Regions from separate parts of the Massilia sp. P1_C10 genome, predicted to be linked through region 3. Evidence: predicted binding sites of a transcription regulator. Region 3 holds the regulator's gene; each other region holds the start of a gene.

Region 1 (3,592 bases), on a different contig from region 3:
CAGACAAAGTTGCCTGTACGCTCGTAATATCCGCTTTTATTGTCCTCCCATCTGTCGCCCAAGCCACATAGCGGCCTCAAGGTTTCCTGTAAAGATGTCGTCCTTGTCCGACATCCATTGCCCCACGCAAACGTTTCCCCTTTCGAAGAAACGCGTCTGCACTGCAATGTTCCGTTGAACGTCGAAATCCCAGCCGGAAACAAGCGGGGCCGGACAACTCGCGCTGCCCGGCCCCGGCGAGGAGGCGAATGCCGCGCCCCGGGACTTAAAGATCGCCGCAGGCGCCGTCAGGTCCGCGCCGGCGTCTTCGCCGGCGGCGCCACGGAGCCGCCCGGATGCTGGCGCAACGCCGCCAGCGCCTGGTCGAAGCCGTCGAGCGAAATCGGCAGCAACACCTGCTTGCCGCTCTGCCGCAGGAAGGCGAACTTGCCGATCTTGCCCGAGCTCCACGCCTTCAGCACCGGCGTCGACATGCGTCCCAACGACTCGCAGCGCTGGGTGTTGCAATCGCCGATGGCGAGCCGCATTTCCGGCTTCTCGTCGATCTTGATGCCGATGCCCGCCTCGCGCTTGGCGTCGGCCGAAAAGCGCGCGCGCAAGGTCGGCACGGTGCGCGAGTCCTCGAAGTCGACGGTCAGGCCCAGCACCACCTTGCGCTCGCGCGGATTGGTCGCCACCATTTGCGAGATCATGCAGCGTTCAACCTCGGCGCCCTTGCCGTTGCCGGCCACGGCACAGGAATAGCCCCAGGAAGCGAAGCGCTGCTCCTTGACGACGCGCGGCGCGTCGCCGCCTTGCGCTGAAGCCGCGCCGGCCGCGCAGGCGGCCAGCAGCGCAACCGCGCACGAGCGCGCCGCCTGCAAACGCGATCCCATCGCGCTGGCGGTCAAGCGCGCAACCCGGTGGCGCGACGCTGGCGCACGGAGCGGCTCGCGCCGATGGCCAGGGCGCCGAGCAGCAGCAGCAGCGCCGACGAGGGCTCGGGCACCGTGCCGCCGAGAGTCACCGTGATCGGCAACTGGGCGATGTCGAACTGGCCGGCGGCGGCAAACGTCAGCCCGGTGACGAAGGCTTGGGTGTTGGCCGGATCCAGGTTGGCCCCGATATCGATGCCGCCCAGGCGGAAGCCGTTGACGCCGCCACCGCCGAAATTGAAGGTGCCGCCCGGCAGAACCGAGCCGAGCAGGTCGCCGGTCAGCGAGAAGATATCGTAACCGTCGGCGTCGCCGGCGATGATCGGGAAAATCGCGCTGAGAATGTTCGGGCCCGACAGAACCTGGTACTCGTAGCCGGTGGCCACTTCAGGATCGATGTAGACGGTCTGTCCGAGGTTCGCGCTGAAAGTGAAGTGGAAGCCGGAGTCGTCGACGATCGTCGGCAGCAGCGGCGCGCCGGGAGTGGCGCCGTCGGAGGTCGTGCCGCCGCGGATCGCCATGGTCCACACGCCCGGGGTATCCTGGCTGACGTTGGAAGTGTTCGCCAGGTTCAGGATGCCGCTCGAGAACGAACCAGGCAGCACAAAGAAATTCTGATGGTTGCCCGCATCGTAGCCGGCCTGTGCAGGAGTACCGCCCATCCCGCCGGAGCCGCCGCTGGCGTCGCCGGTCGTCCATTGCAACTGGTTATAGCGGAACTCGATATCGAAGTTGCCGGCGCCGGTGTCGGCACGGTTCAGCAGCGTCAGCTGGAAATCGTTCAGCAGGTTATTGTGCTGGCTGTAATAGCCGACGTCGTGCCAGGTGACGACCACCGAGTTGGCATTCGGCGCCGCCACGTAGACCGCACCGCCGCCCGGCTGGCGTCGCGTATCCACATCGGCCCAGAACGGCGCAATGATCGGCAAATTGGAACTCGGGAAATGAACTGGCGTAAAGCTGCCCGAACCCTGTCCGAATGAGATGTTACCGTTATTATTAACGTAAAAATTATTAAATGTATTGCCGTAGAAGTTAACACTGAAGGGCAAGCTCAACTACCCGGACGTGCCATCGTCATTCGGTCCCTGGCTAAGGGCGCCATACCCTTCCGGTCCACCAAAGCCCGTGCGCAGAGGCGCCGCGCTCGCTGCGCTCAGCGACAGTGCCCCGAGCAGCAGGCCAATTCCTATTGACATCGATTTTTTCATTATTTTCTCCCTGTTTGGACATATCATCATTAACTACAGGGCGCAAACATTGCAAAAACCGTGCCAATAATATGATTTCAATAAAATCAGGTGTTTACGTTTGCCGTGAAAATCGACTGTAAAAATATCCGACATAATGGCGGCTAGCGAGAAAATATATGCATCGTGGAGTACCTACTTTATATGCGCCACATCGATCATTAGTAACAAAATTATTAAGCCGATTGGGATTGATAAACCGATTCAACTCGATAAGCGGAGGGCCAGGGCGACGACTTCGCGTTAGCTGCCGCACAGACTGGGGCGGCGCGCGGCGCCATGCTGTGTGCATAAACCCCAATGGAGAAACCAGCAATGACAACCGACCCGTCCACGATCGACGCCGCCAGCCCGGACGACGACAAAGCCCACCTGACCAAGGGCGAGGCGAAGGACACCGTGCGCGATGAAGGCAACAGCGAACTGGCCGCCTTCGTGGCCGCCCTGCAGATGCGCCGCCCGGTCAGCAACGACAAGGCCGCGCAGTTGCTCGAGCACGTCATCAAGGAAACGATGTCGGCGGCGGTCGGCTGGCTGGAAGGCCAGATGCGCGCCGATCACTGGGAAGAGTTCCTGAGCGATGGGGAAACCCTGACGCTGCTGGCGCAGCGCGCGCACAGATACCTGGAATCGAACCCGGGCGTCGAACTGTTCAACCTGTTCGCCAAGACGTTTGCCAAAACCACCGGCGAAATGTTCGACTGAACGCCGCGGCAATCACGCCATCATTTCGCCCGCAGCTGCGATTCCAGCTCGCGATTGCGCTGCTCCAGCTGATTGATCCTGCTGCGCAGCGCGGCCAGTTCGGGATCGGGCCGGAGAAATAGCTTAGTCCCATCCGGCAGGTTCGATTCGCACACGATCTCCTGGTGCACATCATTTTTCACCAGGCCCGGATAATCGTAATGGCGCACCTGGGCCACGGCCAGGTCGTCGTCCTGCCTGGCCAACTCGAGCTCGGCGATCAACGCGTGAATAACGGCGGGATTGAGGGTCGCGACGAAGTTCCCGTTCTCGGCGCAACGCCGTTCCAGCATCTGCCAGTCCGGCCCGCCGATGACCGCTTTGCGCCCTTCATAACTGCATTCGATCGCCACGCGTATTCCGGACTGATCCGGACGCGTGAGGAAAAGGCGCGGCGCACTCTCGGCCGCGGGATCGAATTCCTGGACTTGCCCCAGACCGGGGGCAGCGCCCTCCGCCGCCGCCGTCAGCGACGCGAGGTCGATGCGGGCGCGGGCTGTGCTCGGGATGCTCATGGGGTTGCCTCTGCAAACGTGTGGTGGCTCGGCCATATCGTCGCCGCGCATCGCCTTGCCCGCATCAATGCATGCGGTCAGTTCGGGCCTTTCGACGTACGGCAACACACTTCGTTGAGCTCAACACGCAAAAGGCACGATCGCAATGCGCGGCGCCTCCAATCCATTT
Region 2 (3,592 bases), on a different contig from region 3:
AACGCGCTGGGCGGCTCCGCCAGCAAGAATCATCGTGCTGCCACAATAGCCACACTTCACTATTCCACTGAGCAAATTCGGAATGTTTGTACCCTTTCTTGCTCTAGCTCCGACGAACAGGCGCTGCGCTCGGATATTCTGCAAATGGAAGAATGCCTCCTTCGTAATCAACGCCGGATAGTAATCTGGAACTGGCGCGCCGTGAGGCGTCAGCTTTCCTCCGTTCCAAAGCTGAGGCTGAAACTCGCCGTATAGTGCTGTACTCGTGACGATCTTGTTGATGTACGACGGATACCAGCCTTTTCCGTGAGACGAAACTGGCGGTACGGAACGTTCATTAAATCGTTTAGCGATTAATGCTTGTCCCATCCCTGCCTTGACCATGCCGAGGATTTCCATGACCTGTTCTACACGCTCAGGGACCAACTCAAACTCGGTCTTGTCAGCGTTCAACCGCATCCACGCAGGACACCGGGCAGTCAATTTTTTCTCGTCGATACGGGCACGTTTTGCTTCCCATGCCGCCGAGATGCGACGGCTTTTCATGGCAGACTCTTCGTGAGCACGAGCCATGATGGTGATCGAGATGATCAAGCTTGAGAAGTTGTCGCCGACGGATTCCGCACTGTAAACCATGTTGTCAGCCAACGTGACAATAGTGATGCCCTGCCGCAAAATAGAGATGAAAATCTCAAGCGCGGCGAGCACCTTGTCGCGCGAAAGACGGTCCAGCGATTCGACTAGCAGGAATGAGCCAGGAACGATGCGGCCACGCTTGATGGCTTCAAGAAATCCGCCAAGTGCGCCGCGCTCGATGTTTGAACGATCAAACGCGGACAGACCGAGGTCATGCAGATGGAGAGAATTATCGAGGGTGAGGCCATGCTTGGCGGCATAGTGTTCAGACAGCTCAGTTTGTCTGCGGAGCGAATCGCCCTTCTTCTGTTCGGACGTAGAGAAGCGAATGTAGCTGTAGGCGACGGGCAAGGCGCTGGTCCAATTTGGTTGCGGAATGGCAATTATACACCGCCACCGTCGATGTATTCATAGACATTATATCGATATCTATACGACCCACCACGCCAGAGATTTTCTCACAATATGATACGCATGAAGCGTTGCGAAACAAACATTCTCCACAGCTCGGAAGGAGGTCATCGGAAGAAGCGATGCCATCGCAGGTCGGCGGGGCGTTGGCCGCCGAACTAAAAATCCGTACAACGCTGTCTGCGTCGCGCCCGACAATTTATCCCTCAAGCTCCCATTTCCGACGCGGCCCGGAATGAAACGAACGCAATTCGACCCGCGTCCCGCCACCGAAAGCAGATCCCCATAACGAAACGAAATATGTTCGCATTCTCGCATACGCGCAGAAGATGATAGCGCTATAGCCTTCCAAACGGAAATATACCGCCGATAACCGGAGAAATTTGCGAAAAGGTAACTGTACAAAAACCATGTGGCGACATAGGCACTCGTTCGCGGGTGAACAATTATACTTTTCTCCGAGATAACAATCTTCACAAGCAAAACGATTTTCCACCGAGATTCAAAAATTTCAGCGCGAAAACCAAAAATGAGCCCTCGTTATTGTCGAAGAATATTACACACTTTTTCAGCTTAAAACGCGCTTCACGAAAAAGCGGCATTAAATCATATAGTTATCGTGGCCCCTGTTTTTGGCTCATTTCTTGCTTGAACCACCAGCTCAACACCTATCAAGGAGAAGTGTGATGAAAACTCGCTTCGCACATTACTTTTTTGGATTTGCGGCAATATTCGTTTCCGCATCCGTTACGGCCACCCCCACCAACATCGTCCTACCTGAATATTCCGGTGGAAGTGGAACCGTAGGGCAATTTTCACTTTCGCTATCGTCTGGATCATATATAACTGGAGGGACAATAAATGGAACCTTTGGAAATTCATCTGTGAGTAGTTCGGCCGGCGTGGTAGTGTCCCTAAACTCTCAAAAGGTCGCAACCTGCGGTCCGTATAATCCAGATACGAATACTGGCTCTCCGTGCAATTTCTCTCCGGTCAGTTGGTCCTCCTCCATCGCTCTAAATGCAATTAGTAACGGTACGAATGTTGTGACTGCAGACCAGACATCTCCATACGTGGTCCGGCTTGGACCTACGAAACTCAACATTAACATCATGGATACTAATCCTACAAAAAACACCATTAATACTGTGCTTGACATCGTTCGCAATAGTCCTGCGAATCAGGGAAAGACGGAACGCGAAATCGCAGAAGCGGCGTTTTCCGCTCTCGAAGACGCTCGCCATGGTTTTTACGGCGTTAATAACGAATTTATCCAGCTAAAGAACTTGGACATAACTACTTTAGCAAATACCGACCATTTCTTTCAGGTGTACGCTAGCGGTCTCGGGAACAACTTGATCGACAATCCGCTCTCTGCTGCGGTGGTGGGCCTCATAATCGATCCCGTTTATAATGTCGGAAAAGCAATATCGCAGAATGTTCTTGGCGAAAAATTTTTTACAGCCGACGATGGACCACAGTCGCCTGCCAATTTTGATTTTTGGGGACTTAGCGGAGCGGTCGCTGCGATTCAAGTTCGAAGCGGAAGCCTTCCACCTGATCAAGCGATAAAGCCCGTGGTGACGGGGCAAGGCAGTTCGGTCTTCGTAGAAAATGCATCGTCCACTCCTATCCTGTTTGATCCCATTGCGGCACCCGGTTTTTCGTACGCGTCCTGGGCGGGCCCACTGTTCGAATCTGTTTTAGTTCCCCAGTTTTCCGTTCCGGGGCTGTCGGAGTTTATTCTCGATGTGAATGGGAACAGCTATACCTTACATCCAGACGAATTGTTCAAGTTTTCAACCCCAGTTGATTTTTTTTCGCTGCGAGGGTTCGAAGGTCCATTCGTTGGAAAATCCGATTTCGCAACTCAATTGACGTTCGCCGGTACAGGGACGACTGTGTTCGAACAGCGAGCCTTGGCTGAATCAATCCATGTTCCCGAACCGTCAACAATATCAATCTTCCTCTTGTCATTATTAACTCTGGTTGCACGTGTGGCTAAGCAGAAAAAATCGGCCCATAAGAAGCATGTTACCTTAGCGAGTAAACACGGCCGGGGAGGATGGTTAGGAACAGTCAGGTTGATGTATTCATAGACCAGAGATCGAGATCAGGTGGCTGATTCCGGTGCGGTTGAAGATCGTCCAGTCCGACTGGTCGATTGCGCGCTGGTCGCCCACTACCAGCGCGACGATCACGCCGGCGTACTGCTTGCCCGGGAGCGCGGCCAGGATGCGGTCGCGCAGCCGGGACCTGCACAGCTCGACCAGGTTGCCGATGCTGAAGACGAAGCTGTCGAGGCGCCGGTTTCGGTGGGCTTCCGGCCGCACGTAGCCGGTGGCGCGCACGCCCTGTTCGAGCTGCCACACTTCGTAATCGAATCCGTACGGGTTGGCGTTGCCGTGCGGGCGCTGCAGCCGCACCGTGAGTTGCCAGCGTTCGCCGGGCTGCACCGCGCCGACCTGCTGCAGCTTGTCGCGAAAGCCCGCGTACCACGCCAGCGACACGCGCGGCGGCACGGCCATCGGCGCGCCGGCCACAC
Region 3 (3,592 bases):
GTAGCGGATGTCGCCGCCGGCGCACAGCGCCTTGTCGGTGCTGCTGCGCAGGACCACGGCGTCCACCGCGGGATCGTCGCGCCACGCCAGCAGCACGTCGGACAGCGCGCGGATCATTTCCAGCGACAGCGAGTTGAGCGTGCGCGGGCGGTCCAGGGTGATGATGCCGGTGCGGTTGGCGATGCGGGTTTTGACGAAGTCGGTCATGGTCGGGATCGTGGTCGGAAAGGGCGTATTTTAACGCAGGCGCCAGATACAAAAAGGGCGCCGACGGCGCCCTCGCTTTCAGGTGATGCCGGCCTTATGCGGCGGCGGGGAGCTCCGGCTCTTGCAGATGCTTGATGGCCTGGTGGTTGTGCTCCTGCACTTGGGATTTGTATTTCATGACTTGTCGATCGAGCTTGTCGATCAGGCTGTCGATGGCAGCGTACAGGTCGTGTGACAGGCTGGCGACATTCACGGTTTTACCCGGCAGCCTCAAGTTGATCTCGGCTTTTTGCCGTTTTTCTTTTTCAGTCAGATTATCGACGGTGAGGATCACGGCGATGTCGATCACTTGATCGAAATGACGCTTCACTCGCTCCAGTTTGTTCTGTACGTATTCACGGATGGCTGGGGTCACTTCAAGATGATGTCCACTGATTGTGAGATTCATACACACTCCTTTGATGATGTCGCTACCTGTTCGTGCGTCATACGCGCAGAGGAACAGCGTGTGAGGTCGATCTACAAACTTTTACGGAGGGCCACTGGCGGTATCTTGAGCGCTTCACGGTACTTGGCGACCGTGCGTCGTGCAATAACCATCCCCTGTTCCCCCAGCATGTCTGCGATCTTACTGTCTGATAAAGGGTTTTTAGGGTCTTCGGCTCCTGTGAGTTGCACGATGAGTGCCCGTATCGCCGTGGAGGATGCTTCTCCCCCTGCTTCGGTGGCGACGTGGCTCCCAAAAAAGTATTTCAACTCAAACATACCATGCGGCGTGAGCATGTATTTTTGGGTTGTCACACGAGATATCGTACTCTCGTGTAGACCCAGTGTATCAGCAATTTCGCGCAGCACAAGTGGACGCATGGCAACCGCGCCATGGCTGAAAAAGTTCCGTTGCCGCTCGACAATCGCCTCCGCCACGCGCAGGATCGTATCGAAGCGCTGGCGCATATTCTTGATCAGCCACTTCGCTTCCTGCAGCTGCGCGCCCAGCTGGCCTTCGCCCTTGCCGTTCTTGAGCAGGTTGGCGTACATGCTGTTGACGCGCAGGCGCGGCATCACTTCCTGGTTCAGCGAGACGGTCCAGCCGTTCTTCGCGCGCCGCACGATCACGTCCGGCACCACGTAGTCGGAGGCGCCGGTGCCGAATGCCGCGCCCGGATGCGGATTGCAGTTGCGGATCACGGCCTGCGCCTCGCGCAGGTCCTCGTCGTCGCAGTCGAGGGCTTTTTTCAGCTTGTTGAAATCGCGCTGGGCGAACCAGGCCAGGTGCTTGCAGACGATGTCGAGCGCCATGCGCCGCGTGACCAGCGGCACGCCGGGCATGCGTTTGATCTGCAGCGCCAGGCATTCGGAGGCGTTGCGCGCGCCGACGCCCGCCGGGTCGAAGCTTTGCAGCAGCGACAGCGCGGTCTTCAGTTCGTCGAGGTCGAGTTCCAGCTCGGGCGGCAGGCGCTCGAGGATCTCTTCGAGCGACTCGGTCAGGTAGCCGTTGTCGTCGAGCGCGTCGATCATCAGTTCGACCAGCGCGCGGTCGCGCGTGCCCAGCATGGCCAGGCGCATCTGCTCCATCAAATGATCGCGCAGGGTGGTCGCCGACGCTTCGATCTGCGGCCGCGAATCCTCGTCGTCGGGGGTCTTGTTGCGGCCCGCCTCGCCCCAGTCCTCGCTGTCGCCGCCGGCCGCCTCGGGGGTTTCGCCGTCGCCCCCGCCCTCGCCTTCGCCGGCGCCGGGCGCCTCGCCGCTGCCCTCGCCCGGCGGCGCGTCCTGCGCGCCCGGCTCGGACGGCGCTTCGCCCGGCGACGCCGGCGTGCCGATGGCGCCATCGGCCAGCAGGCGCACCGAGTTGTCGAGCGGGTCGTCGAGGCGTTCGAGCAGCGGATTATCGGACAGCAGCTGCGTCAGTTCCTGTTGCAGCTCGAGCGTGGACAACTGCAGCAGACGGATCGACTGCTGCAGCTGCGGCGTCAGCGCGAGGTGTTGGGAAGTCCGTAGTTGCAGTGACTGTTTCATGGCTTACATGCGGAAATGTTCGCCCAGGTAGACGCGGCGCACCGATTCGTCCGCGATGATGTCGTCGGGACGTCCCGAAGCAAGCACCGCACCCTGATTGATAATATACGCGCGATCGCAGATGCCGAGCGTCTCGCGCACGTTATGGTCGGTGATCAGCACGCCGATGCCGCGCTCCTTCAGGAAGCGCACGATGCGCTGGATCTCGATCACGGCGATCGGGTCGACGCCGGCGAACGGCTCGTCGAGCAGCACGAAGCGCGGATTGGTCGCCAGCGCGCGCGCGATCTCGACGCGGCGCCGCTCGCCGCCCGACAGCGACATCGCCTGGTTCTCGCGCAGCTTCTCGATCTGCAGGTCGGCCAGCAAGGTATCGAGGCGCTCGTTGATCTGGTCCTTGGTCAGCGATTTGCCGTCGACCTTCTGCAGCTCGAGCACGGCGCGGATGTTGTCCTCCACCGTCAGCTTGCGGAACACCGAGGCCTCCTGCGGCAGGTAGGACAGGCCGAGCACCGCGCGGCGGTGGATCGGCAGGCTGGAGATATCGACGCCGGAGATGTCGATCGAGCCGGCGTCCGACGGCACCAGGCCGACGATCATGTAAAACGAGGTGGTCTTGCCGGCGCCGTTCGGGCCGAGCAGGCCGACCACTTCGCCGCATTCGACCTGCAGCGAAACGTCGCGCACCACCAGCCGCTTGCCGTAGCTCTTTTGCAGGCCGCGCACGATCAGGGTGTTACCGCAGGATTTTGTATCCATCATTGCTTTCCCGCCGGCGCCGGCGCGGACTTAACGGGAGGCTGGATCGTGATCTTGACCCGTCCGCCGCCCGGTTTCGATTCGCCGGTATTGGTGTTCTCGACCCTGGAAAATTCCTTGCGGCTGTCGTAGGAGATGAAGGCGCCTTCGACTTCGTCGGCGACCCGCGCGCCTTCCAGCTTGGTCAGCTTGGCCCGCGTGTACATCTTCAGTATCTCCGCCTTGTTGTCATACTCGATGCGCTCGGCCTCGCCCTCGACCCAGAAATCGCCGCCATCGCGCTTCTGGCGGAAGGTGGCCAGGCCGCCGGCCGACGCGGTGAACGTGACATAGCTGAACCCTTCCGGGTCGGTGCGCATGACCGCTTTACCGGCCTTCATGACCAGCGTGCCGCGCGTGAGCTGGACGTTGCCGACGAGGGTGCGGATTTGCGTGACGTCGTCCACCGACCCGGAATCGGCGGTGATCTCCGTCTTCTTGTTCGAGTCCGCGCGTTCGGCTTGGGCCATCTGGAAAGTGGCGGCCATCAGCACGATCAGCAGCAAGGTCTTTTTCATGTTGTCCTGGGTTTCTAATGTGGATTAGCGGCGCGGCGGCGGCGGAGGCAGCA

The links. The regulator sigma-54, encoded in region 3, starts transcription at its own class of promoters, with help from an activator protein. The targets are predictions, from matches to a motif close to TGGCANGNAANCTGCTTT.
Region 1: a site for sigma-54 is predicted at 2,174-2,191, ahead of AC1D02_RS15835 (nidogen-like domain-containing protein). Genes of this name have one in related genera too.
Region 2: a site for sigma-54 is predicted at 1,681-1,698, ahead of AC1D02_RS10755 (PEP-CTERM sorting domain-containing protein). Genes of this name have one in related genera too.

What each region holds. Positions count from the first base shown of each region.
Region 1 covers NZ_JBFUAC010000007.1:62,278-65,869, reverse strand. Annotated here, with positions in the region: gene AC1D02_RS15840 (invasion associated locus B family protein) at 288-875, opposite strand; gene AC1D02_RS15835 (nidogen-like domain-containing protein) at 887-1,966, opposite strand; gene AC1D02_RS15830 (hypothetical protein) at 2,480-2,869, shown strand; gene AC1D02_RS15825 (hypothetical protein) at 2,890-3,528, opposite strand.
Region 2 covers NZ_JBFUAC010000004.1:155,273-158,864, reverse strand. Annotated here, with positions in the region: gene AC1D02_RS10760 (recombinase family protein) at 1-987, opposite strand, end outside; gene AC1D02_RS10755 (PEP-CTERM sorting domain-containing protein) at 1,734-3,146, shown strand; gene AC1D02_RS10750 (ComEC/Rec2 family competence protein) at 3,141-3,592, opposite strand, start outside.
Region 3 covers NZ_JBFUAC010000008.1:155,309-158,900, forward strand. Annotated here, with positions in the region: gene AC1D02_RS17635 (enoyl-CoA hydratase/isomerase family protein) at 1-207, opposite strand, end outside; gene hpf (ribosome hibernation-promoting factor, HPF/YfiA family) at 302-655, opposite strand; gene AC1D02_RS17645 (RNA polymerase factor sigma-54) at 727-2,223, opposite strand; gene lptB (LPS export ABC transporter ATP-binding protein) at 2,227-2,982, opposite strand; gene lptA (lipopolysaccharide transport periplasmic protein LptA) at 2,982-3,539, opposite strand; gene lptC (LPS export ABC transporter periplasmic protein LptC) at 3,564-3,592, opposite strand, start outside.